Regions from separate parts of the Chengkuizengella sp. SCS-71B genome, predicted to be linked through region 2. Evidence: predicted binding sites of a transcription regulator. Region 2 holds the regulator's gene; the other holds the start of a gene.
The links. The regulator LexA, encoded in region 2, represses DNA repair genes until DNA is damaged. The targets are predictions, from matches to a motif close to CGAACATATGTTCG.
Positions count from the first base shown of each region.

Region 1: a site for LexA is predicted at 1,759-1,772, ahead of recN (DNA repair protein RecN). Genes of this name have one in related genera too.

Region 1 covers NZ_JAZHSH010000001.1:1,488,881-1,501,514, forward strand. Annotated here, with positions in the region: gene VQL36_RS07300 (TlyA family RNA methyltransferase) at 1-584, shown strand, start outside; gene VQL36_RS07305 (hypothetical protein) at 731-1,177, shown strand; gene ahrC (transcriptional regulator AhrC/ArgR) at 1,229-1,678, shown strand; gene recN (DNA repair protein RecN) at 1,908-3,617, shown strand; gene spoIVB (SpoIVB peptidase) at 3,701-5,023, shown strand; gene spo0A (sporulation transcription factor Spo0A) at 5,213-6,019, shown strand; gene VQL36_RS07330 (CsxC family protein) at 6,240-6,926, shown strand; gene VQL36_RS07335 (hypothetical protein) at 7,115-7,492, shown strand; gene steA (putative cytokinetic ring protein SteA) at 7,644-8,801, shown strand; gene VQL36_RS07345 (copper transporter) at 8,815-9,384, shown strand; gene VQL36_RS07350 (glycosyltransferase family 2 protein) at 9,344-10,039, shown strand; gene VQL36_RS07355 (hypothetical protein) at 10,066-10,863, shown strand; gene VQL36_RS07360 (DUF2627 domain-containing protein) at 10,885-11,157, opposite strand; gene lpdA (dihydrolipoyl dehydrogenase) at 11,356-12,634, shown strand, end outside.
Region 2 covers NZ_JAZHSH010000001.1:1,808,603-1,821,236, forward strand. Annotated here, with positions in the region: gene VQL36_RS08930 (SDR family NAD(P)-dependent oxidoreductase) at 1-33, shown strand, start outside; gene VQL36_RS08935 (hypothetical protein) at 422-718, shown strand; gene VQL36_RS08940 (hypothetical protein) at 1,049-1,513, shown strand; gene VQL36_RS08945 (hypothetical protein) at 1,829-2,293, shown strand; gene VQL36_RS08950 (hypothetical protein) at 2,489-2,692, opposite strand; gene VQL36_RS08955 (hypothetical protein) at 3,245-3,532, shown strand; gene VQL36_RS08960 (hypothetical protein) at 3,704-3,859, opposite strand; gene lexA (transcriptional repressor LexA) at 4,161-4,784, opposite strand; gene VQL36_RS08970 (LysM peptidoglycan-binding domain-containing protein) at 4,952-5,329, shown strand; gene VQL36_RS08975 (winged helix-turn-helix domain-containing protein) at 5,404-6,615, shown strand; gene VQL36_RS08980 (GNAT family N-acetyltransferase) at 6,970-7,506, opposite strand; gene pyrH (UMP kinase) at 7,815-8,546, opposite strand; gene VQL36_RS08990 (DUF896 domain-containing protein) at 8,837-9,007, shown strand; gene VQL36_RS08995 (aldo/keto reductase) at 9,195-10,190, shown strand; gene VQL36_RS09000 (HAD family hydrolase) at 10,278-11,084, shown strand; gene abc-f (ribosomal protection-like ABC-F family protein) at 11,279-12,634, shown strand, end outside.

The DNA.
Region 1 (12,634 bases), 320 kb from region 2:
GAAGTGTTGTTTTAGATATTGGAGCATCGACAGGTGGTTTTACTGATTGTGCATTGCAAAATGGGGCATCTTATGTATATGCAATTGATGTAGGATATAATCAACTCGATTGGTCACTACGTAAATCTCCTCAGGTAAAAGTAATGGAACGTACTAATTTTCGTTATGTCAAAAAAGAGGACTTACAAGGTCCAATACCTACTTTTGCTTCGATTGATGTTAGTTTTATTTCTTTAAGGTTGATTTTACCAACATTAAAGGAAATATTAGATGAAAAGGGAACAATTGTAGCGCTAGTCAAACCCCAGTTTGAAGCAGGACGTGATAAGGTTGGGAAATCTGGAGTTATTAAAGATCCTCAAATTCATAGAGAAGTATTACACACTGTTTTAAAAATGGCTCAAGAATTAGATCTATATTTACAAGGTTTAACCTATTCTCCCATTAAAGGTGGAGAAGGAAACATAGAATTTTTAGCATGTTGGAATACTTCAAATGAATCAAATAGGAGTACTGTTCAATCTCATCACTTTTCAAAATTAATTGATGAAGTTCTTAATCAAGCTAAAGAATTATCCAGTTAAAGATCACTATAGGTGGTTTTTGACTTACAAATTGTGTAAATGCTTACATTCAAGGTGATGCCATCTAGTTCATCTCAGGATGAAATATGTTTATTTTGGCAGGAAATTGATGTCTTATCTCGAATATTAATGTTCGAGGTGATATGATGCCGCATGAAAAGGATTTATTGGTATTATTACTCATTGTTATTAGTGTTTTAGTTTGGTTCTTCTTTCTGGTTAGGAAATGGTTCAAAACAGCAATGAGATCCAATATTCCACTTCATGAGGCTAGTGAACCAAAAGGAAAGGCGATATCAATTCTAGAAAGGTATGGCTACGATGTTATTGCTGGTAAATTAGTTGTACCTATTCAAATTAATATGGATGGGGCAGATTTTTCAAGCCGATTTTATATTGATTATATCGCTACAAAAGATAATAAAGATTATATTGTGTTACTTGCTAAGCATCGTCAAGAAATAAATTGGAAAGCAGGGAGCTCGATTAGAGATCATTTTTTTAATTATGCGATTTTGTATGATAAAATTGAAGGTATTATCTACGTAGACTTATCAAACAATACCATTAAAAAAATTATTTTTCAGTGGTAACAAAATAAGAAAAAAATTAACATATATTTACTTAATTTTTAGGAGGAAGTTATGAAAGGACAAAGGTTGATAAAGATTAGAGAGTTAATAACAAACCATGATATTGAAACACAGGAGGAATTAGTATCCTCATTAAAAGAAGCAGGGTTCAACGTAACTCAAGCGACTGTATCAAGAGATATTAAGGAGCTTCATCTAATTAAAGTCCCTTTAAACGATGGTAGGTATAAATATGCAATTCCTGTAGAGAAAAAATTTAATCCGATTCATAAATTAAAAAGATCATTAGTTGATAATTTTCTTCATATTGATGCTGCAGATAATTTACTAGTGATGAAATGTCTGCCTGGAACTGCGAATGCTATAGGCTCTTTATTAGACAATTTAGAATGGAACGAAATACTTGGCTGTATTTGTGGTGATGATACGATCCTAATTATTTGTAGAACAAAAGAGCAAAGTATAGAGGTAAAGAAAAAGCTTATAGCTATGTTATCCTAAATTTTGAAAACTTAATATTTACAACTTACTAATTTCTCATCCGTTCTTTTAAAGGGAACATATGTATGGTACAATGTATTCAAACAAACGTTCGTATCGTAAAACAGGACAAGATGGGAGGTTAAACTTGTCAAAACTGATTTTAATATTAAACTGAAAATGTATTATACAAAATCATCTTAAGTTTGTTGATATATTAAATAATCTCGTTTTGACTAAGTAGATAAATATGCTAATTGAATGCTCTATTCGTAACTTGGCTGTAATTGAAGAAGCAAACATCCAATTTCTAAATGGATTTCATGTTTTCACAGGTGAAACAGGCGCTGGAAAGTCAATGATTATTGACGCATTAAGTTTGATTATTGGTGGCAGAGGATCATCTGAATTTGTTAGACATGGTTCTCAAAAAACAGAGATTGAATGCTTATTTCAACTGGAGAAAGATCATCCAGTAATAAATGTACTCATTAAATTTGGTATTGAAATTGATGAAACTGAAAACTTAATCATTCGTAGAGAAATTACAGCTCAAGGAAAAAGCTCATCAAGGGTAAACGGTATTTTAGTCAATTTATCTATGCTTCGTGAAATAGGGGAATGTTTAATTAATATCCATGGACAACATGAACACCAATCACTTTTAAATGTTGATCAACATTTATTGTGGTTGGATTTATTTGGTGATGAAAAAATTAAGAATTTAAAAACTAAATATCAATCTATTTATAAGAGATATACAATGATTCAAACTGAGCTGAGGCAACTACAAGAATCAGACAAGCAACTGTTGCAAATGAAAGATCTATATTCTTTTCAAATAGACGAAATTGAAAAAGCACAGTTAAAAATTGGAGAAGATGAATTTTTAATAGAAGAAAAGCACAAGCTAGCTAATGCAGAAAAAATGTATGATGGAATTAATAAGGCTTATCAACTCCTATATGGAACAGAACAAACACTAGATTCTATAGGAAAAGCTGTTTCAAATATTGAGCAAATATCTCACTATGATCAAAAAGTGTTACAACCTTTATTAGAACAAATACAATCTGCATATTATCAAATAGAAGATTCATCATTTGGTTTGAGGGAATATCGGGAGAGTATAGAATTTAATCCTTCTCGTCTTGATGAAATTGAACAAAGACTTGCATTGATATCATCCTTAAAAAGGAAGTATGGGGAAAGTTTAGAAGAAATTTTGAATTACGTAGAAAAAATAAAATCTGAACTTGAGCAAATGGAAAATAAAGATGATAAAATTCAGGAGCTCGAAAAAGAAAAAGAAATTATTTTACACGAGTTGAGGAAATCAGCTAAACAATTATCTGACAAAAGAAGAAAAATCTCCGATCAATTATCAAAAAAAATTGAATTGGAGTTACGTGACTTACAGATGGAAAAAACTAGGTTTGATGTACATATTTCTAATGATTTAAATCATTTTACTAAAGAAGGATGGGATCGTATTGAATTTATGATTTCACCAAATCCAGGAGAACCATTAAGACCATTACATAAAATAGCTTCTGGTGGAGAAATGTCACGTATTATGCTTGCTTTAAAAACCATTTTTTCAAAAATGGATAGAATTCCAGTATTAATATTTGATGAAGTAGATACAGGTGTAAGTGGACGGGCTGCTCAAGCAATAGCCGAAAAAATGTCGATGTTGTCAACGAAGTGTCAAGTCTTTTCCATTACTCATTTACCTCAAGTTGCCTGTATGGCGGATGTACATTATCTAATTCGTAAATTCATTGAAAATGATAGAACCTTTACCCATGTAAGTCATTTACATGAAGGAAAACGAATCAATGAAATGGCACGAATGCTTGGTGGTGTTGAAGTGACAAAAACAACGGAACATCATGCCAAAGAAATGCTTGTCATGGCCGATAAGAAAAAGGAACAGAGGAATCATTTACAATTATAAAAGAACTACGCTGAGGATAACTTATAGGTACGCAATTGGCGATCCTACTCGTCAAGCGAAGGAGGATAAGGGAGCGTGATTTTTTGTTCGTAAAAAGATTGATTGGACTTCTGCTCGTTTTCTTCATTTGTATCTTTGGTTTATCTTCTCCATTTCAAAGTTATGCATCATTTCCAACTGAGTTAAGGTTATTTTCAGGTCAAGGAAAAAAGTTGGATTTTACGATGCCTGTTCATGCTCAGCTCACTGTTAAAGATCCGAGTGTTTTAAAAGTTAATGGGCAGTCCAAACCATCTTTTCAGTTGGATTTAAATGAACCCATTTCCATACAGTCAAATGAGATTGGGCACACTGAAATGCAGTTGAAATTATTTGGAAAGATTCCTTTTAAAAAAGTTAGTGTAAACATAATGCCTGATTTAAAAGTTATTCCAGGTGGTCAAACAATCGGGGTAAAATTAAAATCTGATGGTGTTTTAGTTGTAGGACATCACCTTGTATCAGCATCTGAGGATAATAAAATTTCGCCAGGAGAAAAAGCAAAGGTAAAATTAGGGGATTTAATAACTGAAATCAATCAACAAAAAATTACTAAAGTTAGTAAAGTATCTGATTTTGTAAATGATGCTGGAAAAAAAGGACAAGCAATAAACTTAACCTTGCTAAGAAATGGAAAAGAGCTTAATGTAAAGTTAAAACCGGTATTTGATATAGAAGATAATAAATATCGATTAGGACTATACATTAGAGATTCGGCTGCAGGAGTAGGTACACTTACATTTTATTCTTCAGACTTAAAAAAATATGGAGCATTAGGACATACGATTACAGATATGGATACAAATACTCCAATCAAAGTCGGTGAGGGTGAAATAGTTCACTCAAAAGTTACGTCGATTTCTAAAAGTAAAAACGGTATACCAGGTGAAAAAAGAGCCATATTATCAAATCAAGGTAAAGTATTAGGAGATATTACTAAAAACACACCATTTGGTATCTTTGGGAATATGGGCGAGTTGCCTGATCACGGTAAGATTAAAAAAGCATTGCCTGTAGCATTTGCTGAAGAAATAAAAAAAGGACCTGCTCAAATTTTAACTGTTGTAGATGGTCAAAAAGTTGAAGCATTTAATATTGAAATTAAACATATTGCTGAACAAAATGCACCAGCTACAAAAGGAATGATCATTAAAGTTACCGATCCACGTTTAATTGAAAAAACAGGGGGGATTGTACAAGGGATGAGTGGCAGTCCAATTATTCAAGATGGGAAAATTGTAGGTGCTGTAACCCACGTTTTTGTAAATGATCCAACCTCTGGGTATGGTTGTTTTATTGAGTGGATGTTAAAAGATGCAGACATTATGGAAAATATAAATAAAAATAAAGAGGACTCTGCTGCTTAATAAATTTATAAGATGGAAACCCAAAATTTTAAAATTCTTTTTAAAGCGCCCATAAAGGGCGCATATTTGTTTGAAAAGCTAAGTTGGGAATTAATTAAATCTCAGAAAAATTTTTTTCGACAGGAGGAAATTAATTTGACATGTCGAAATGTATAGTTATGGCAAATATTTTTTTGAGGAGGATCTTTCGTGCAACAAAAAATTCAAGTTTTATTAGCAGATGACAACAGAGAATTTACAAATTTACTTTCAGAATATATATCTGAACAGGAAGATATGGAAGTGATGGGGGTTGCGTTTCATGGTGAAGAAGTTATCGACTTAATTGAACAAGGAAAAACACCAGATGTTCTTATCGTTGATATCATAATGCCTCATTTAGACGGTTTAGGGGTATTGGAGAAACTTCGAGAATTAAATATATCACCTCAACCAAAAATCATAATGCTGACCGCTTTTGGGCAAGAGAATATTACACAAAAAGCAGTACAACTTGGTGCCTCTTACTACATATTAAAGCCATTTGACTTTGATGTTTTATCAAATCGAATTCGACAATTAGTCAATCATTCATCTGTTGTTTCATCACGAAGTTCACAACCGCCTTCTTCAAAACAAAATATTGTTCCTATAGCAAAAACGAAAAATCTGGATGCCAATATTACTTCAATTATTCATGAAATTGGTGTACCAGCTCACATTAAAGGGTATCAATATTTACGTGAAGCAATCACAATGGTTTATAAAAATATAGAAATATTAGGTTCAATAACTAAAACATTATACCCGGCTATAGCTGAAAAATATAAAACAACACCAAGCCGTGTAGAACGTGCTATAAGACACGCAATTGAAGTAGCATGGACAAGAGGCAACATCGACTCCATAAGCCTCCTATTCGGTTACACAGTGAATATCAGCAAGTCTAAACCTACGAATAGTGAGTTTATCGCTATGGTAGCGGATAAGTTGAGGATTGAACATAAAGTTTCTTGAAATGAATAATCAATAAATATATTATAACCGCTATTAATTAGATTAAAAAATCTAATTAATAGCGGTTTCTTTATGGTATTTTATTAAAAATTTTTACAGAATTATTATAAGCCCATTTTTTTAATTTATTTTTAATTCCGTGGCAAACAACCAATCAATTTTTTATGTTCAGAATACAATATCTAAATACTATTATTTAATTATGAAAGGAGAAAAAGATATGGGTGTAAAAGTAACCCCAATATTATGTGATTGTACTTCTCAAACTCAATCTTTATGCCCTGATAAAATAAAGGTGGATGTCGTTGTAGGAGAATTAAGTCTGCAGATCGATTTAGAAGCGGATATAGAGCTTGATACACCTGCAATTGATATAAAGGATATTGATAAGAAAGTTTTTCTTGAACAGTGTGAATTTATCTCAGTAAATAATAGTTCGTCAAATTGCGATTGTGGCATAGTGAATGGAAAAGTCTTTCTAGGTGGATTTGTAAGAAAAAATATTAGGTATTCTGCTGCAGACTGTGCAAATGATGATGGAGTTTGTGGTGAGATTAGGCATTGTACGGTAAATGTTCCCTTTAATTGTGTAGTTCCAGTTGAGGATTCAAATGTTAGTAGTTCTCATGTAGAAAAAGGCACCATGGATTTTCATGGTCGTAAGTTAAAAGAGTTTAATCAAAGCATTTCTGAGCCTTATAATGAACCTGTTAAATGTTGTATAGATCAAGTTACATTTAAAGAAAAGGATTTGTTCAGAAATCAGGTACCATTATCCTATGGTCCTAAAACAGAAAAATCATTTTGTGTCATTAGGGAAAAAATGGTTATCCTGGTGGATTTAACTTTAATTCAAAAACGAAAAGTAGAATCATGTTTAATTATTTCTTCAAGCTCAAAATGTTAGTATAAATACGAAAATATTGAAATTTAAAATAAATCGTCTGTTTAATCACAAAAAATAAGATGATTTATTTTTTTTGTTCAAAAAAAATTCATATTTATTTCACACTGTTGACATAAAGGGGATTTGTTTAAGATAATACTGTATGTAAAATAATAATATAGATTATAAATTTTAGGGGGCATTCAGAAATGCACAAATGGATCATGGTTTCACTATTTGTCATAGCAAGTGTGTTAGGAATTGTTGTTACATTCGATGCTATTGGACAACATGAAGCTGAAGAAGAAGTTGAAGAAGAAAATGCTTTAGTATTTAAAGCAGTGAACTGGAATTTTGATCAAGAGGAATATATCGTTGAAAAAGGTCAAACATTGAAGTTGTCTATGAAAAACTTACCAGGAGAAGGAAAACATTATGTTAAAATTGAGGAGTTAGGGATAGAATTACTACCTGGGGAAGAGCCTGTTGAGGTTACTTTTGATGAAGCTCAAACTTATACTGTAATTTGTAGCTTCCCATGTGGTGAAGGACATGAAACTATGGCTTCAACAATTATAGTACAATAAGAATTTACAGCAATAACTTTTTAAACCGTGATACATGTATTACGGTTTTTTTGTGCTCTCTTTTCTTTTAAGAATAAAAACTGTGTGAATAATTTCGAATCCATTATTAAATAATAAAACTTGGAAAAGGTTAATTGAGGAGTGTTTTAATGTGAAATTATGGAATCAACTAAACAAGAAGGATTTCCAGGACTTCTTCCCTTTACAAGGAACTGTACAAGTGGATAAAATTACCAAACACTTACTCATGACCATTAAACCAAAACAAATCGCAGTCATTAAACATCAAAATATTGATGAAATTGCAGCAAGAGATATAGTTCGAAGTAAAGTGAAAGTAGTCATTAACGCAGACGAAACAATGACAGGAAGTTATCCAACAAAAGGACCTCTTATTTTGTTAAATGCCGGTATTCCCATATTAGAAATTGCAAAAGATTTTTTTAAGTTGTTTTCAAATGGTCAAATGGTTAAAATTCATTCATCCCATATTTATGTTGGGAAAAATCAAATTCCTTTTGTAATGTTTACTGAAGACAAGTATAAACACTTAATTAAAATCAGTTATAAAAAATTACCTGTTAATTTAAATAGTTTTATTGACAACACATTACAATATGCTCAAAAAGAGAAGGATTTTGTAGTTCAATCGTTAGAAATTCCAAAGTTGAAAACAATATTAACTAATAAGCCTGTAGTCATTGTAGTAAGAGGAAAGGACTATAGAAATGATCTTCTTGCAATTAAAGATTTTGTAGAGGATATCAATCCGGTATTAATTGGAGTTGACGGTGGTGCTGATGCTTTGTTGGAGCATGGTTATCACCCTCATCTTGTCATTGGTGATATGGATAGCATTTCAAATCATGCTCTTTTAGCTGGGTCTGAACTCATCGTTCATGCTTATCCTAATGGGGACGCTCCTGGCCTTAAAAGGATTCAATCTCTAGGATTAGAAGCAAAAAAGATCTCAGCAGCTGGAACTAGTGAAGATATAGCCATGTTGTTAGCTTATGAGAAAAAGGCTGAGATGATTATTACATTGGGTGCACATTCACACATGATTGATTTTTTAGAAAAAGGTAGAAAAGGAATGGCCAGTACTTTGCTTGTCAGAATGAAAATTGGTGACAAATTAATTGATGCAAAGGGTGTAAGCAAATTATATCAACGAAAAGTAAAGTTCCGAAGTATGTGGCCCCTTCCATTAGCAGCACTTTTCCCTATATTAATTATGGCCTATGTTCATCCTGGATTCAGGGACATTGTTCATATGCTCTGGGTTTATATTAAACTTTCTGTTTTCTAGGTGGTGTATTGTATTGGTTTCTAGTCGATATTATATTATTACGATCATTTCCATATTCCTTGCACTAGGAATTGGAATATTGATTGGCAGTACATTAGGTCAACAATGGATTCATCATACTGAGGAAAGCATAGCTGAGAGATTTATGGAGAAGTATGAATCGCAGTTATCAATCAATCAAGAACTCCGAAAACAAGTTGGTTCGTTACAACTATTGAATCAAAAAACGATACCCATTTTTCAACATAAAAAAATGATGTGGATAAGTTCTGAAGATGTGAATAAAGACATGCTGGCTTTTGCAATTCAATCTGTGGGTGGGGAATGGCTTGAGGCACCTATGAGGGAAACACCAGATCTTATTATGGTATCAGAAGGACAGTTTGAATTAATGACAAATCAAATGAAAGACTGGAAAACATTAAATGAACAATCAAACCCAATCATCATTCAAGTTAGTTCAAATGTATTACCTTTTGATGAACCTCAAGAAATTGTTAATTTTGTAATGTATATTAAAAAAATAATGGAGGAAGAAACACATGCAACCCTCGGTGTCTATAATTATCCCAGCTTGGAATGAAGGGAATAATATAATTGAAACATTACATTCATTGCATGATTTAAGAAATTTAGAAGGTAAAGAAAAATGGAACGAAATCATCGTTGTTGATGATGGAAGTGAAGATGATACATATGGTAAGGCTAAAAAATGGGCAGATCTAGTCATAAGGCATTCTGAAAATATGGGAAAGGGGACTTCATTAGAGACGGGTTGGAAAAAAGCCAAAAATGAGATTATTGTGTTTCTAGATGCTGATTTAGGGCAAACAGCATATTTGACTTCTAAGTTAGTAGCTCCTATCATTGAGTCAGAAATGGATATGATAATTGCACGTTTTCCAAAATCAAATAAAAAAGCTGGGTTTGGATTTGTTAAAAAGCTAGCTGTAAATGGTATATATTGGTTAAGTGGTTATGAAACTACAGCACCTTTGTCAGGTCAAAGAGCGATGAGAAAGAGTGTATTGGAGTCGATATCTTTGTCAGATGGTTTTGGGATAGAAGTAGGTTTAACGATAGATGCAGTCAAGAAAGGTTTTCAATTATGTGAAGTTGATATTGCTTATAAACATCGAGAAACTGGAAGAGATTGGGCAGGTTTTAAACATAGAGGTAAACAATTTATTTCTGTCTCAAGGACTTTGTATCATAAATGGCGTGATCCAGTATGTTAACACAAGTGATGTTTTTTTTTATCATAATGATTTGTGTCGCAGTTCTTCTTTTGCAGATTGTCATTAAATTTTTAGTGCACCATCAAATCGTTGCAAAAAATTATCTTGGACAGGACATTCCAATCGGTTTAGGTATGTATTTGTGGTTATATCTCATCGCTTATTACTCTTCTCTTCAATGGATCATTCCTTCAAACAAATTAATGCAAACTTTAATTCCTGAATACATTGTCATATTAACAATCTTATTTATTGTCGGATGGTTGGACGATCAAATAGGTGATTCAGAAGTAAAGGGTTTTAAAGGGCATTTAATGAAACTTGTGAGGGAACGAAAGTTAACTACGGGTTTACTTAAAGCTCTATCCACAGGGGGGTTAACTGTCTGGGTTTTAATTCTTTTAGAACACCATCCACTATTAGAAGTGATTCAGTTTTTCATTCTCAATTTAATGACAAACGGAGTTAATTTGTTGGATTTAAGACCGGGAAGAGCGATGAAGTTCTTTTTGTTAATATCAGGTGGGTTATTTTTGTTTAGCAGCCTATTTAAATTCTTTCTTTATTTGTTCCCTGTAGTTCTTGCTGTCTTATTATTATTGCCAAAGGATATTCAGGGAAAAGTTATGCTTGGTGATTCAGGATCTAATTTATTAGGATTTGCGTTAGGTTTTTGTTTTATTATTATGACACCATGGTGGATACAAATTTTCGTTTTTATTTTATTAGTTTATATGCATTGGATATCAGAAAAAAGCTCCATTACTCAATGGATTCAAACAAAACCCTTTATTCATTGGATTGATAAGTGGGGGAGAGTATAACTTTGCCCCAAAAAGTGTCCATTAGTCTTTTTTTTGTTTGAATCTAGGTGCTACATAGTTTCGCTTTTGATCTCTGAAAAAAATCCATCCACCTATAAAACCAACCCCAATTAAAAAACTAACAATTCCAATTATTAATCTTCCCCATTGGATTTGATTCTCAATTTCTGTATTTCCGACTGTCACGATGTAATCATATATTGAATTTTTTATTTCTAAAAAACCATATGTGGCTAGAAGCCCTGGAATCACTAATAATAAAATAGCTATAAAACGAGATACCTTTAATTTCATTTTTGTGCCTCTTTCTAATTGACATCATATCAGTAAATAGTTATTTTGTTTCGAAACAAATCATATCATATATTAAGTAACATTGCATGTAAATCTGGTATAGATATAAAGTGCTAAAATTTTTAACTATATTTCTTATGTTGAAAAAGTTACAATAGAGTCGATTGAATTTTTAAAAACATAGGAGGTATATTGATTGTGAGCACATTAGATTATGATGTTGTTGTACTTGGCGGTGGTACAGGTGGGTATGTAGCTGCTATTAAGGCTGCGCAATTAGGCAAAACCGTTGCTATAGTAGAACGCGAAAAATTAGGAGGAACATGTTTGCATAAAGGGTGTATTCCAAGCAAATCATTTCTCCGCAGTGCTGAAGTATATGCAACTATGAATAACAGTGAAGAATACGGAATTAGTGCATCTTCAATTCAGCTGCATTTTGAAAAAGTCCAAAACAGAAAAAACAAAATAGTAAATCAACTACATAAAGGTATAGAGTTTCTAATGAAAAAAAATAAAATAGATGTATTTTATGGAAATGGACGTGTGATTGGACCTTCCATTTTCTCACCTAGAAGTGGTGCGATTGCTATTGAATCAGATATTGAAGAAAACAATAAGACACTTGTACCAAAAAATTTAATTATTGCAACAGGCTCACGTCCTCGACTTTTACCAAATCTAAAGGTAGATGGAGATTTAATTCTAACAAGTGATGAAGCCTTAGATATGGATGAGTTACCTAAATCGATCATTATTGTTGGCGGTGGTGTGATTGGTGTTGAGTGGGCTTCTCTACTTCATGATTTTGGAGTAGAAGTAACGATTGTTGAAACTGAAAAAAACATCATTCCAACGGAGGATGAACAGATTTCCAAAGAATTAGAGCGTATATTTAAAAAGAGAAAAATAAAAATTTTAAAAAATGCAATGTTGCTTACAGATAGTGTTGAAACTGAAAATGGAATGGTTAAAATGAAAGTGAAACAAAAGGACTCCGAAATAGATTTAATGGCTGAAAAAATGCTTTTATCTGTTGGGAGACAAGCAAATGTAGAAAATTTGGGGCTTGAAAATACAGATATTAAAGTAGAAAAAGGGTTTATTAAAGTCAATAAATACTTACAAACAAATGAGTCTCATATTTATGCAATTGGTGATGTAATTGGAGGATTGCAGCTTGCGCACGTGGCGAGTCACGAAGGGATTTTAGCTGTTGAACATGCAGCAGGACATGAGGTTCATCCAATGTTGTTCCAAAATATTCCACGCTGTGTATATACTCGTCCTGAAGTTGCCAGCGTAGGTTGGACAGAACAACAAGCTAAAGAGAAAGGGTTTGATGTGAAAACAGCATCGATCTCATTTAAAGCAATTGGAAAAGCATTAGTTTATGGCAGTAATGATGGTTTCGTAAAAGTCATCGCAGATAGAGAAACCAATGATATTTTAGGAGTGCATATGATTGGCCCTCACG
Region 2 (12,634 bases):
ATGTTTAATTATTATTCCGCTAATAATCGATAACCGCACAATTAACAGGAGTTAAAATAATTAGTTCCCACCTCTAGCATATCCAACAAAAGCAAAAAATGTAGAAATTAGAGAGCGACTTAATGAAGAGTCGCTTCTTTCTTTAAAAATCCTTTTTGATGATGAAGAAATGACTTCTTGTTCATTTTGATTTAAGTGATTTGAATCTCTTACAATCTACTACCATTTAGATGCTCTATCATACTATACTCAAATATAATATACATATATGTATATAAATGTATAAAATACATTAATTATGGAAGATAAATGGAATAAATCCATTTATATTGATAAATATGAGGATGAATAGTTTTTTTATTTATAGAGTTCATAGTGTATTATCTATTATGAATTACATAAAAATATGGAGGTTATTTTTATGAAAAAAACATTAGTTACATTACTTACAATGGCGCTTATGATGTCTGTATTTGTTACATCGGTATATGCAGCAATAGATAGACCGTTTAATACTTCCACAATTAAAGTTTACGAAAATTTAAGAGATGCGCCTTATGAGATTGGTTATTGTGAAGAAGATTGGTATGGTGATGTGTGGTGCGGAACCATTCAAAGGAAAAGTTGGGATTTGAGAGATGGACAATATTATGTAACATATTCGGGATTATTAAATGAACATTATATATGTATACATGGGGGACCATGGGTGAAATAAATAGGAGTTGTTGTGATCTATACAACTTTTAATTTTCCTGTCTTAATAAAATTTAATTATTAAAGATTAACAGAGAGGGCGCACATATGCGTCTTTTTTGTTGGGAAGTTGAAGCTAAATTTAAAGTGTTATTTCTTCTATGCTATTTATTTTACAAATGGAGAAAATGATTATTGATTCGAATAAAAGGAAATGTCAAAAAAATCTCGAGTCAAGGAGCAGTTAATGTTTCTTGTATTTTTGTACTTATGTCTAGGGATATTAATCCAAGCAAATGCATGAGATGTTACATAAAATAGGCTGAGGGAAAATAAACAGGGAGGGATTCTGATGGGGTTAAATAATGATCCCTTTGTCGTTGTTCAGGAGTTTGAATTAGATCCATATGGTTTTATCCATCCAGAGGTGATACGACTTCCTGATGATGGTACCTCTTTAGTTGTTCTTACCGTCGATGTATGTGTTAAACAACCACAGAAAACACAAATATTATTGGATTCTATGATTCAAATTGCTGTAGATGATTTTGGGTTCAATACGCTTTCAACTTTTGAAGTAACATATGATCTCCTACGCAATGGAGATGTGATTGCAACGATCAATGACGAAATCGATTATGCAGAACCGGATGATCTTTTAAAAAATACAAATCTCCCAAGATTTCCTATAGTGGATAATAACCCAAGTTTTGGAACCAACACGTATGAGCTAGCTTGTACAAATGTGATTGGTGGAGCAAGTATTGCTATCTTTGTAGGCTCTAGAAGTCTAAAAGCTTCTGTATTTACATTATAGATTACAGTTGAAAAATAAAATTTTATTTAAACTTTAACAAGAAGGGTGCTAATATGGCGCTTTTTTTGTTGTTGCCATACTATTTATCTTATTGGTAATCATTGCACTTTTGAACTCGCTGGAGTACTCTAAATAAGAATCGAAATAATGACTTAACATACTGATTTTCTTTTTTTATTAGTCTTAAGTATGGATCTAAATATGAAAATAAACCAGAAAACCATTATTCTTTTAAAATAGAAAAGCGAAGTTAAGCAAAATTATATAAGTAAAGAAGCAAGGAATTAGTTGATTCAACTAGGAGATGATTTTAATATGAATATTGTTTCAGTAGATTCTAGTAATAAGCATATATATCTTAATTTATGTCAAAGTTATGAAGGTGAATTCTCTGCTCTTACTGAAAAGTTACCTGATTCTGATGGAGTGTTTAAACTGGATACAACTTTAGGAGATAATATAGAAGGATTTTTACTTTATGAAAAAGAGATCCCAATTGGCTTAGCCGCAGTTAGAAAATCAATAGAAGATTTTTTTGAAGTGTGCGAATTTTATGTGATTCCTTCTTGTCGAAAAAAAGACCTTGGAAGAAAGTTTGCACATCATTTATTTTCTATTTTTAAGGGTAAATGGCAAGTTAAACAAATAGAGGGTGCAGAATATGCAACTACATTTTGGAGGAAGGTAATTGGAGAATTTTCTTCTTGGGAATTTGATGAAGATGTTTATGTAGATTCTTACTGGGGAAAAGTAACTAGACAACGATTTACTTCTCTTTAATTCTTTAACAAAATTTACATTTTTTCATTCTAGGGAATTTCTTTTCCTGAGCTTGATGGAGATGTTGTTCTACCCCTATATTGAAATATTCAGAGATGTTTTGCACCTGGTATTAAATTAGATTTTATGCTCCCCTAAAGGTAGACAGGTTTAAAAAAAATTCTGTTTTTCTTGAAGGGGAGTATTTTAAGGTTACTAGTTATCTACTTCTCCTCTTAGATGGATAGGACCGTGAACAGTATACAATACTGCATCTCCTTCAACATGCCAGTTTGTATTGAAGGGATGTGCCATTATAGTATTTTTGGGAACACATATAAACTTGTCTCCTGTTACAATCTTTACATCATCTCCTAAAGCTTGTATATAAGCGATTCTATCAATCTTACGTTCACTCATATTTTTCCTCCTTATTATAATTTTTTAATTACATATAAACTAATGGATGATGAAAATAAGCGTGTGATTTAGTAAATAATAATATTGTCCTTTGTGAATAAAGTACGTCATAATGTATGCGATTGTTGAAGTATTACTTACATCATCATTTATTACTTATTTCATCATATAAAATCATATAACATGTTGACACAGACAAATGCGGATTTTATAATCATTGAGTGTTGATAATGGTTATAATACCTACATCAACACCCACCAGCTGCTACAAAACAAACTGCTTCCAACAGATGCAGCAAGTTAAGACTCCCACAGCTTTGGCAGTCTATATATTCTATGTTCCATAACAAGTCATTAAATTAGTTTTGTAGTGGGACTAAAAAAAGTAAATATACATATTTGTATATTTACACTTAGAAATACGAGTATAACTATCTTTTAATGTGATTATTGGGGTTAAATTGGTTATATTGAAAAATTATGAAATTTAAAAAATATATTACTATGATAACAAGTAAATTAATATTACATTTTTTTAGGAGGATTTATGGCATGTTAAAAAAGTTAGTAATGGCAGAAGGAGTTTCTTATAGTCCCAGTTTAAACCAACGTGCGTATTACGATGTTCCTCTTATTGATTCAATTAATAGAGTTTATATTACATCTAAACCATTTGTTCGTTTACAATTATGGGACGGCAGTGAAAAAGTTCAAGAAATACTTACTACTGGAGAAAAATATTTTGATTTTAATTATAGGCGAAGATTTGATGGAGATTTTTTTATAAGAATTCAAAATTTAGCTTCGTGGCAAGTTGTGGATATAACAATTATTTATTGAATATTTTAACGTATACTCAGAGTACAAAAAAGTAGGAATGAGATAAGTTGTTCTGCACCGACTCCAGTGTTTTTTTGTAATGAAAAGAAGAAAACCTCAGCATTTGCCAAGGTTTTCTCCTGATGGGATATGATGGTCTTATTAATAGGTTAAATTCGGTGACTGCTAAAATTAACGATATTTCTTATAATTGCTATTAAATAAATCTGTTTCTTTTGGAGATAATGATTTCTTACTTTCTAACTTTTCAAATTCTTCGTATAAACGATGTCTAGTTTTCTCTTTAATGTTAGAAAATTTATAATCCCCATACCCAAATAAATCCATTGTCTCACTCCTACATGTTTTATTATTTTTCTATTTGATAATTAAACCATAGCGCAAAAATATTTTTTTTCTGTAAATAAAATGTAAAATTTTTGCACTTTAATAATGTATGAAGCAAAATTAAATTTGATTATACTTTTTTACCAATATTAGTTAAAATGTGTGAACGCCTTTATTAAATTTTGATTTAAAAATGATGATCTATTCAAAGCGATAAAAAAACTTCCTCCGTTATTGGAAGAAGTTTCATTATTTTTGTGCGTTCTGAAAAATTTTAGATTACAAGTAGGTCAGTTTCTTATTAACTAATGTCTCTAAACAACCCCACTACTTTACCTAATATACTGACTTCATTGAGTATAATCGGCTTCATGGTTGAATTTTCAGGCTGTAGTCTAAAGTGATTTGATTCTTTAAAAAATCTCTTGACAGTTGCTTCATTATCTTCAGTCATGGCTACTACAATTTCACCATTATTTGCGGATTGCTGTTGTCTTACGATGACGTAATCTCCATCGTGAATTCCAGCCTCAATCATGCTTTCTCCAACAATCTGAAGCATGAAAACATTGTAGTCCCCAACATAATGATTTGGAAGTGGAAAGTACTCCTCTATATTTTCTGTAGCAAGAATTGGAAGACCAGCTGTAACTTTTCCTATTAAAGGTACTTGTGCTATGGATGAGGTAGCGATAGTAGGAGTAGGACTTTCCTCATCTAATATTTCGATTGCACGTGGTTTTGTAGGGTCTCTACGAATAAACCCCTTTTTTTCTAATCTTTCCAGATGGCCATGTACTGTGGAACTTGATGCTAAACCTACTGCTTCTCCTATTTCACGAACGGATGGAGGGTAGCCTTTTTTTTGCACCTCTTCTTTAATAAATTCCAATATGGATTGTTGCCTGGTAGATAACTTGTTCAATCTAATTCCCTCCCCATTTATTTCACCTTACTAAACGATCTATGTATTATGCTGGTATTATAACACAGAACGTTATTTCGCACAAACATAAGTTCGAAAAAAGTATTGACACAAACAAATGTTCGTGATAATCTTTGTTTAGAACAAATGTTTGGGAGGTAGTTAATGTGCATTTAATTTATACGAGTAATGCCATAGATACAAAAAAAGCAGTGCAGTTAAGAGCTCAAAATAAATCAATTATATTAAGAAAAAAAGTATTTTTTATTTTAATAACAACTGTTATTGTAACAATTGGTTTGATGTTTGGAGCCATCTTGAATGTTTTTGCATCCGAGAATACGGAAACGGTTCAACAGCAAGAAGAACAATTCATACAAATTTATGTAAAACCTGGAGATACACTATGGAGTATTGCTAAGTGTTATGTACCTAGAGAGATGGACATCCGATATTTTATTTCTAAAATTAAAAATAAAAATCATCTAGAAAATAGTAATATTATTATAGGACAAGCTTTATTGATTCCTACTGGAGAATTATAGATGGCGTACTTGACATGAAGTATTGTGTCAATAATAGCTAGTATAGTAGATTATGATCTAAAAAGGAGTTCACTGTGGACAAAATATCATTATCAAAAGCAAAAGCACGCCATTTTCTGATTTCATATCAAGGGTTGAGACCTTCAAATCAATTTCTGGGCAAACAAGGAATCATCGATTTAATTCAACGAGTCGGTTGCATACAATTTGATCCACTGAATGTGGTGGGTTTTAACCAAGAATTAGTGTTGCAATCAAGAATTCGTAATTATAGTACTAGTATGCTTCATGAGTTGTTATACAAGGAAAGGGTATTATTAGATGGATGGGATAAAAACATGTCCATTTATCTTACGGAGGACTGGCCTTATTTTTCAAGATTCAGAGCTAAGAAGAGAGAACAATTAAAGAGGATAAATGAAGTGCAAGCAATTAGTCAGGATGTGTTAAGCCTAGTTAAAGAAAAGGGACCATTATCTTCGAAAGATTTATCATATAATCAAATTGTTGATTGGTCGTGGGCACCTACTCGATTATCAAGAGCTGCCTTAGAAAGTTTATATTTTGCAGGAGATTTAATTATTTATGATAAGGATAGAACACGTAAAATATACGATGTTACAGATCGAAATCTGCCGAAAAAACTGTTAATAAAGAAAGACCCGAATAAAACGTTTGAGCAATATGTAGACTGGTATGTACTAAGACGTATAGGAGCGATTGGTCTGTTGTGGGATAGATCAGGGGATGCATGGTTAGGGATTAGAGAAATTAAGAGCTCTGATCGTAAAAAGTCCATACAACGATTAATTGAAGCTGGGAAATTAATTGAAGTAACAATACAGGGAATATCCAATAAATTTTACATGAAAAAATCAGACGAAAGCTTTTTAACAAAACATGATGGTCAAAATCATGCTTCAATTATCGCGCCACTAGATAATCTGATATGGGATCGAAAGTTAATTAAGGAACTTTTTGATTTCGAATATATTTGGGAAGTCTATAAACCTATAGAGGAACGAAGATATGGTTATTATGTTCTGCCAATTTTACATAATGATCGCTTTATAGCAAGGTTTGAACCAGTTAAAGATAAAAAGAATAAAGTTTTAATGATTAAAAATTGGTGGTGGGAATCTGGGTTTAAGGTTTCAGAACAATTAAAGTCTGATTTAAAGACGTGTTTTGAGAGATTTATACGTTATTTGGGTGTAGAACAAATACTTGCAGATTCTAATTTAATTGAAGAAAAAAATTTAGGATGGTTAGTTGATGAAAAATAATTATACTTATAGAATATTCAAGTGTCTATGATGATTAAAAGATTATTTTTTACACCGCCCACACTTAGGGACGCTGTATAGGTGTAGGTTATTCTTAAATTTGATCAAAAATATGTCAAATAGCGTTGGTTTTACGTATTTAAAAGAATCTGTTTTTAAAAAGATTAAAACAGATTCATAATATATTATTCCAGAACAATTTTTATAAAGTTTGATCATTTTTTGCCTGTATGTTCAGCAATTGCGCCATATCGTAATATTAGTTCAGCCAGATTTTTCTGCTTGACATTTTGCTGAATACCAAATTACTTTAGTTTTAGTTTGGAAAAAGTGCTCTAAAGAATTCTGGTGAATTTAGTTTGGGTTGACTCTTAAATACTTCTCCATGCGGATATCATTCCACATTTTACCTTGCCAATAGGTGAAATTATTAACATGCCCAATTTCCTTGTAATCCAGTTTCTGATACAGTTTCAGTGCCTGTTCATTAAATTCAAATACTCCTAATTCAATACGTTTAAGACCTTTTTTCATAATTTGATCCTCTAAATATTTTATCGCCACATATCCAATTCCTTTACCACGGCCTTCGGGCTCACCAATCGTAATCCCTATCCAGGCAGTTCCTGGCTCTTTTTTGTACAGATGTCTCGGATCGACCATGTAGTTCATTTCGCCGATTAACTGATCATCCAGATATATTAGGTAGATCTGTTCATGTTCTAATCGTTGAAATAAGTTTTCTTTAGTAATTGTTTGCTGATATTCTAATTCTGACTTGATTTGGTTAGGACGAGTCAACGGGATTAAAGTAGGATCGTTTGCCCAGCGATTAAACACATCTACAAGGTTTTTATTAGGTTCAGTTAATTTGATGAAATGAGTATTCATGTTAGCATTCCTCCAATACTTAAAGTAGAAATCTGATTTTTTATTAAATTTTATAGTTTTAGGGTATTGTTGTCTGTATACTCAGAACTTCTTTTTCTTCTTCTTTAAAAGCCATTTTAACACTCTCACTTTCGATTAAACAACATTAACTTATTAACAATTTTCAACTATGCTGCAACATCTTATATTTGAGTATATTAAACGATACACCTTATTAGAAACAATTGAATTGATCAAGTCCAACATCTGGGTGAATGAATCCCTAGAAATTGGATTTTTATGATGAATTCACATATGTTCATTATATATTAAAATTTAGTAACGTCTTCATTGATTGAAGTTCCTATATGCTGTCCTTCACATATTTTTTTCATTGCTTCATGTTTATCAAAATTAAATACATGAACTGGGAGCTTATGATCTCTTGCTAATAATAAAGCAGATTGATCCATAACTTTTATATTATTTGTAATTATATCGTTGTAGTTTAAGTTTCTGTACATTCGTGCCTCTTTGTTAAGATTCGGGTCGCAAGTAAAAACCCCATCTACGCCTTGCTTAGCAACTAATATGGCATCACAATTCGTTTCAACTGCACGTTGCACACTTGGATAATCAGTAGTGACAAAAGGTTGTCCATTTCCTCCTCCAAAAATAACTATATACCCTTTTTTGAGATGTTGAATCGCTTTTAAACGAATAAAAGGCTCTGCTACAGCTGTAATTGGAATAGAGGTCATAACACGGACTTCTTTTTTAGTTTTGCTCTTTAATACACCTCTTAACATTAAACTATTGATTATTGTTCCTAGCGTACCAATATTGTCTGCTTCTACTTTATCTATTCCCCATGCAGAAGCCAAATTTCCTCTGAATATGTTCCCACCACCAACAACGATACATACTTCAATTCCATTTTCTGAAATAGCTAGTATTTCATTAACTATATGTTCTAAACGATCTGGTCCAAAATTATTTCCATTCTGATCTGCAAGTGCTCCACCGCTTAATTTTACTAATACTCGTTTATACAAATTCATCACTCCTTCAATAATATAAAAAAAGAACTAAAGATCGTTAACAATCTTTAGTTCTTTTTTTATAAGATGGAGAAGAAAAAGCGATAATTATTGTTTTATTCTTAAATAAAAATAACCTCATATTCAGCCCCACCTATCATCTGCATTCAAAATATTCTGTTTGTTAGTTTATATAAATAGTAAGGAATGGTCAAGCTTTTTTTCTGTTATAATCATTGATCAATAAAGTTACTTGACAATTTTTTTTTGAAATGTCAAAGTAATGGGGTAGATAAGGAGGATTAAACGTTATGAACAACGATCAAATCAACAGAATTAATGAGTTAGCTAGAAAGAAGAAAACAGTTGGCTTGAATGCACAAGAGGTTGAAGAACAGAAAAAGTTACGTCAGGAATATTTAAAATCCTTTAGGAAAAACTTTAGAGCACAATTAGATAATATAGAAATTGTTGATGAATAAACTAAAAAAAATATTCAATTTCTATACTATATAACTTACAACAGAGTAACTCATTCTCTGTAACATAAATTTTTTATATGTTAGAACAAGATCGACTGTAGATCTTGTTCTTTTCATATCACCAGGTTTGCGATAAAATAGTTAAAAAAATGAATAAATATTCATTGTTATACAGAGGAGGACAAGTATGGAACATCGTATACTCGGGAAAAGTGGTTTAGCTGTTTCCAAATTATGTTTAGGTACAATGACTTTCGGGAATACAACGAGTGAAAAAGATTCGATTGATATGATACACCGTTTTTTAGATAGAGGGGGGAATTTTTTAGATACTGCAGATGTATATGTACAAGGAAAATCTGAAGAAATTGTTGGTAAAGCCATTAAAGATCGACGTTCTGAAGTGGTGTTGGCAACTAAAGTAAGATTCCAGACAGGCAAAGATTTGAATAGTGCAGGATTATCTCGAAAACACGTTATGGATGGTGTTGAAGCTAGTTTAAAACGATTAAATACAGATTATATCGATCTATACCAAGTACATGTATGGGATGAGTTCACACCTGTAGAAGAAACGTTAAGGGCTTTAGATGACATAGTAAGTTCTGGTAAAGTAAGGTACATAGGATGTTCCAATTTTTTAGCGTGGCAATTAATGAAATCCTTATGTTATAGTGATTTTAATAAATTTGTTAGATATATATCCATTCAGCCTCAATATAGTCTTGTAAGCAGAGAAATGGATCGAGAAGTTTTACCTTTGTGTATTGAAGAAAATGTTGGTGTAATGCCTTGGGCTGCAATTGGAAGTGGTTTTTTATCAGGAAAATATTCTAAAGGTGTACAACCTACTGAGGGAAGACTTCATAAAGCAATGGGCGAATCTTCTTGGGAAAATCGAAATACTGAAAAAAATTGGGAGATACTCAATACTGTAATGGAAATTGGTGAGCAGAGGGGAGTAACTCCTTCACAAGTAGCTTTAAATTGGCTGCTTGATAAAAAGGGCATCACTTCACCCATTTTGGGTGCAAATACATTAGATCAATTTGAAGAAAATATGGGAACGTTAGAGTGGAATTTAACCACAGAGGAATGGAATAAACTTGATGAGGTCAGTGCTCTTCCTGATGAATATCCAAACCGATTTATAAACAAGTTTAAACGAACACTTAACGTTTAAAACATTTAAATATATAGCTAGCTTGAATAATAAAAGCAATTTTTAATTCATTATAAATTAAATATTTTACTGGAAATGAGTGAGAACATGAGTATTAAAGCCATTATTTTTGATCTAGATGATACCTTGCTTTGGGATGAACGTTGTGTAAAAGAAGCTTTTGAGGTTACTTGTCAATCAGTGGAACAACATTACCGTATAGACCCTGTGAAATTAGAGGAGGCTGTTCGTCAAGAAGCTAGGGCCTTGTATGAAACGTTTGAAACGTTTGAATTCAGTAAGAATATTGGTATCAATCCTTTTGAAGCTTTATGGGGAAATTTTAACGATGAAAATGAACATTTCAGTCTATTAAAAAAAATAGCACCTGAGTATCGTAAAGAAGCTTGGACAAGAGGATTAAAAGTGATGGGAATTGATGACCTTCAATTAGGTCAAACACTAAGTGAATTATTCCCAAGTGAAAGAAGATCAAGATCTTATGTATATGATGAGACATATCCTACAATAGATAAATTAAAGGAAAAATATAAGCTGATGTTATTAACGAACGGATCTCCAGATATTCAAAATGAAAAATTAGCTGCTATGCCAAAATTAATGCCATATATGGATCAAGTGATGATATCTGGTAGTTTTGGTCAAGGAAAACCATCACCTGCTATATTTGAACATGCAATGAAGCTTTTGGGAATTGAACCACATGAAGGGATCATGGTAGGAGATAACCTTAACACTGACATTAAAGGTGCTCTTAGCGTAGGGATGAGATGTGTATGGATTAATCGTAATAACATAAAATCTTCAGGTGAAATTAAACCTGACTTTGAAATTAAAGAATTAAATGAATTGCATGGCATTATCCAATCCATTAATACTAAAGTATCCTCTTAAACAATTAATGATGTTTATATCAATTAAACAAACCTCGCCATACACCTGACTCTGTTAGTTGTATGGCGTATTTCTTTATTTAATTCACTTATCCATCATCGATATATGTTATAATAAATTGTTTGCTTAGGATATTATTGATACGTATACATTTAATATAGATGTAATTTTATTAAGTTAGGAGTTAGAATATCGTGAGTCTTTTAACTGTAGAAGATTTAAGTCATACGTTTGGAGATCGGGTTTTATTTAAAAATGTGTCATTTAGATTACTGCCAGGTGAACATGTTGGGCTTGTAGGAGCAAATGGAGTCGGAAAATCTACATTGATGAACATATTAACAGGACAAGTTTTAAAAGATACAGGTAAAGTAGAGTGGACACCTAAGGTGAATTATGGATACTTAGATCAGCATACAAAATTAACACCTGGGAAAACAATGAGAGAAGTGCTTAAAGATGCTTTTTTACCTTTATTGGAAGAAGAAAGAAAGTTGAATGAAATCACAGGGGAGATGGCTGAGGCTTCACCAGAAAGATTGGAGCAGCTATTAGAAGAAATGGGTGAGATTCAGGATCGTTTAGAAAACAGTGGATTTTATTTATTGGATAATAAAGTTGAAGAAATGGCAAATGGTTTAGGATTAGCCGCCATTGGATTGGATCGTGATGTTTCTGAATTAAGTGGTGGACAGAGGACAAAAGTCTTGTTGGCAAAGTTACTGTTAGAGCAACCCACTGTACTATTATTAGATGAACCTACAAACTATTTGGATACAGAACACATAGATTGGTTAACGAATTATTTACGTGAATATCCATCAGCATTTATGCTCATTTCTCATGATACGGAGTTTATGAATAAAGTAGTGGGCGTGATCTATCATTTGGAATTTACAAAACTAACAAGATATACTGCTAATTATGAAAAGTTTTTACAAATGGCTGATTTAAATAAAAACCAACATATTGATGCTTATGAAAAACAGCAGGAATTCATTAAAAAACAAGAGGATTTTATTCAACGAAATAAAGCAAGGTACTCTACATCTGGAAGAGCAAAAAGTAGACAAAAACAATTGAATCGACTTGAAAGAATAGATCGTCCTGAAGTTGCAATGAAGCCCACTTTTGTGTTTAAAGAAGGACGGGCAAGTGGGAAAATTGTTTTTGAAGCTGAAGGAATGCAAATTGGGTATGATAGACCATTACTACCTGAAATGAACATGCTGATAGAACGTAAGGATAAGATTGCCATTGTTGGCTGTAACGGTGTAGGAAAATCCACTCTTTTAAAAACAATGTTAGGACTTATTAAACCTTATGGCGGGAAAACTCATCAAGGAGATTTTCTTATCCCTGCTTATTTTGAACAAGAAGCAAAAGCAGGTCATCTAACTCCTATTGATGATGTTTGGAATGAGTTTCCTAATATGAACCAGAATGAAGTACGGGGTGTATTGGCTCGTTGCGGTTTGAAGAATGAGCATATTTCCAGACCGTTAAATAAATTAAGTGGTGGAGAACAAGCTAAAGTACGTTTATGTAAA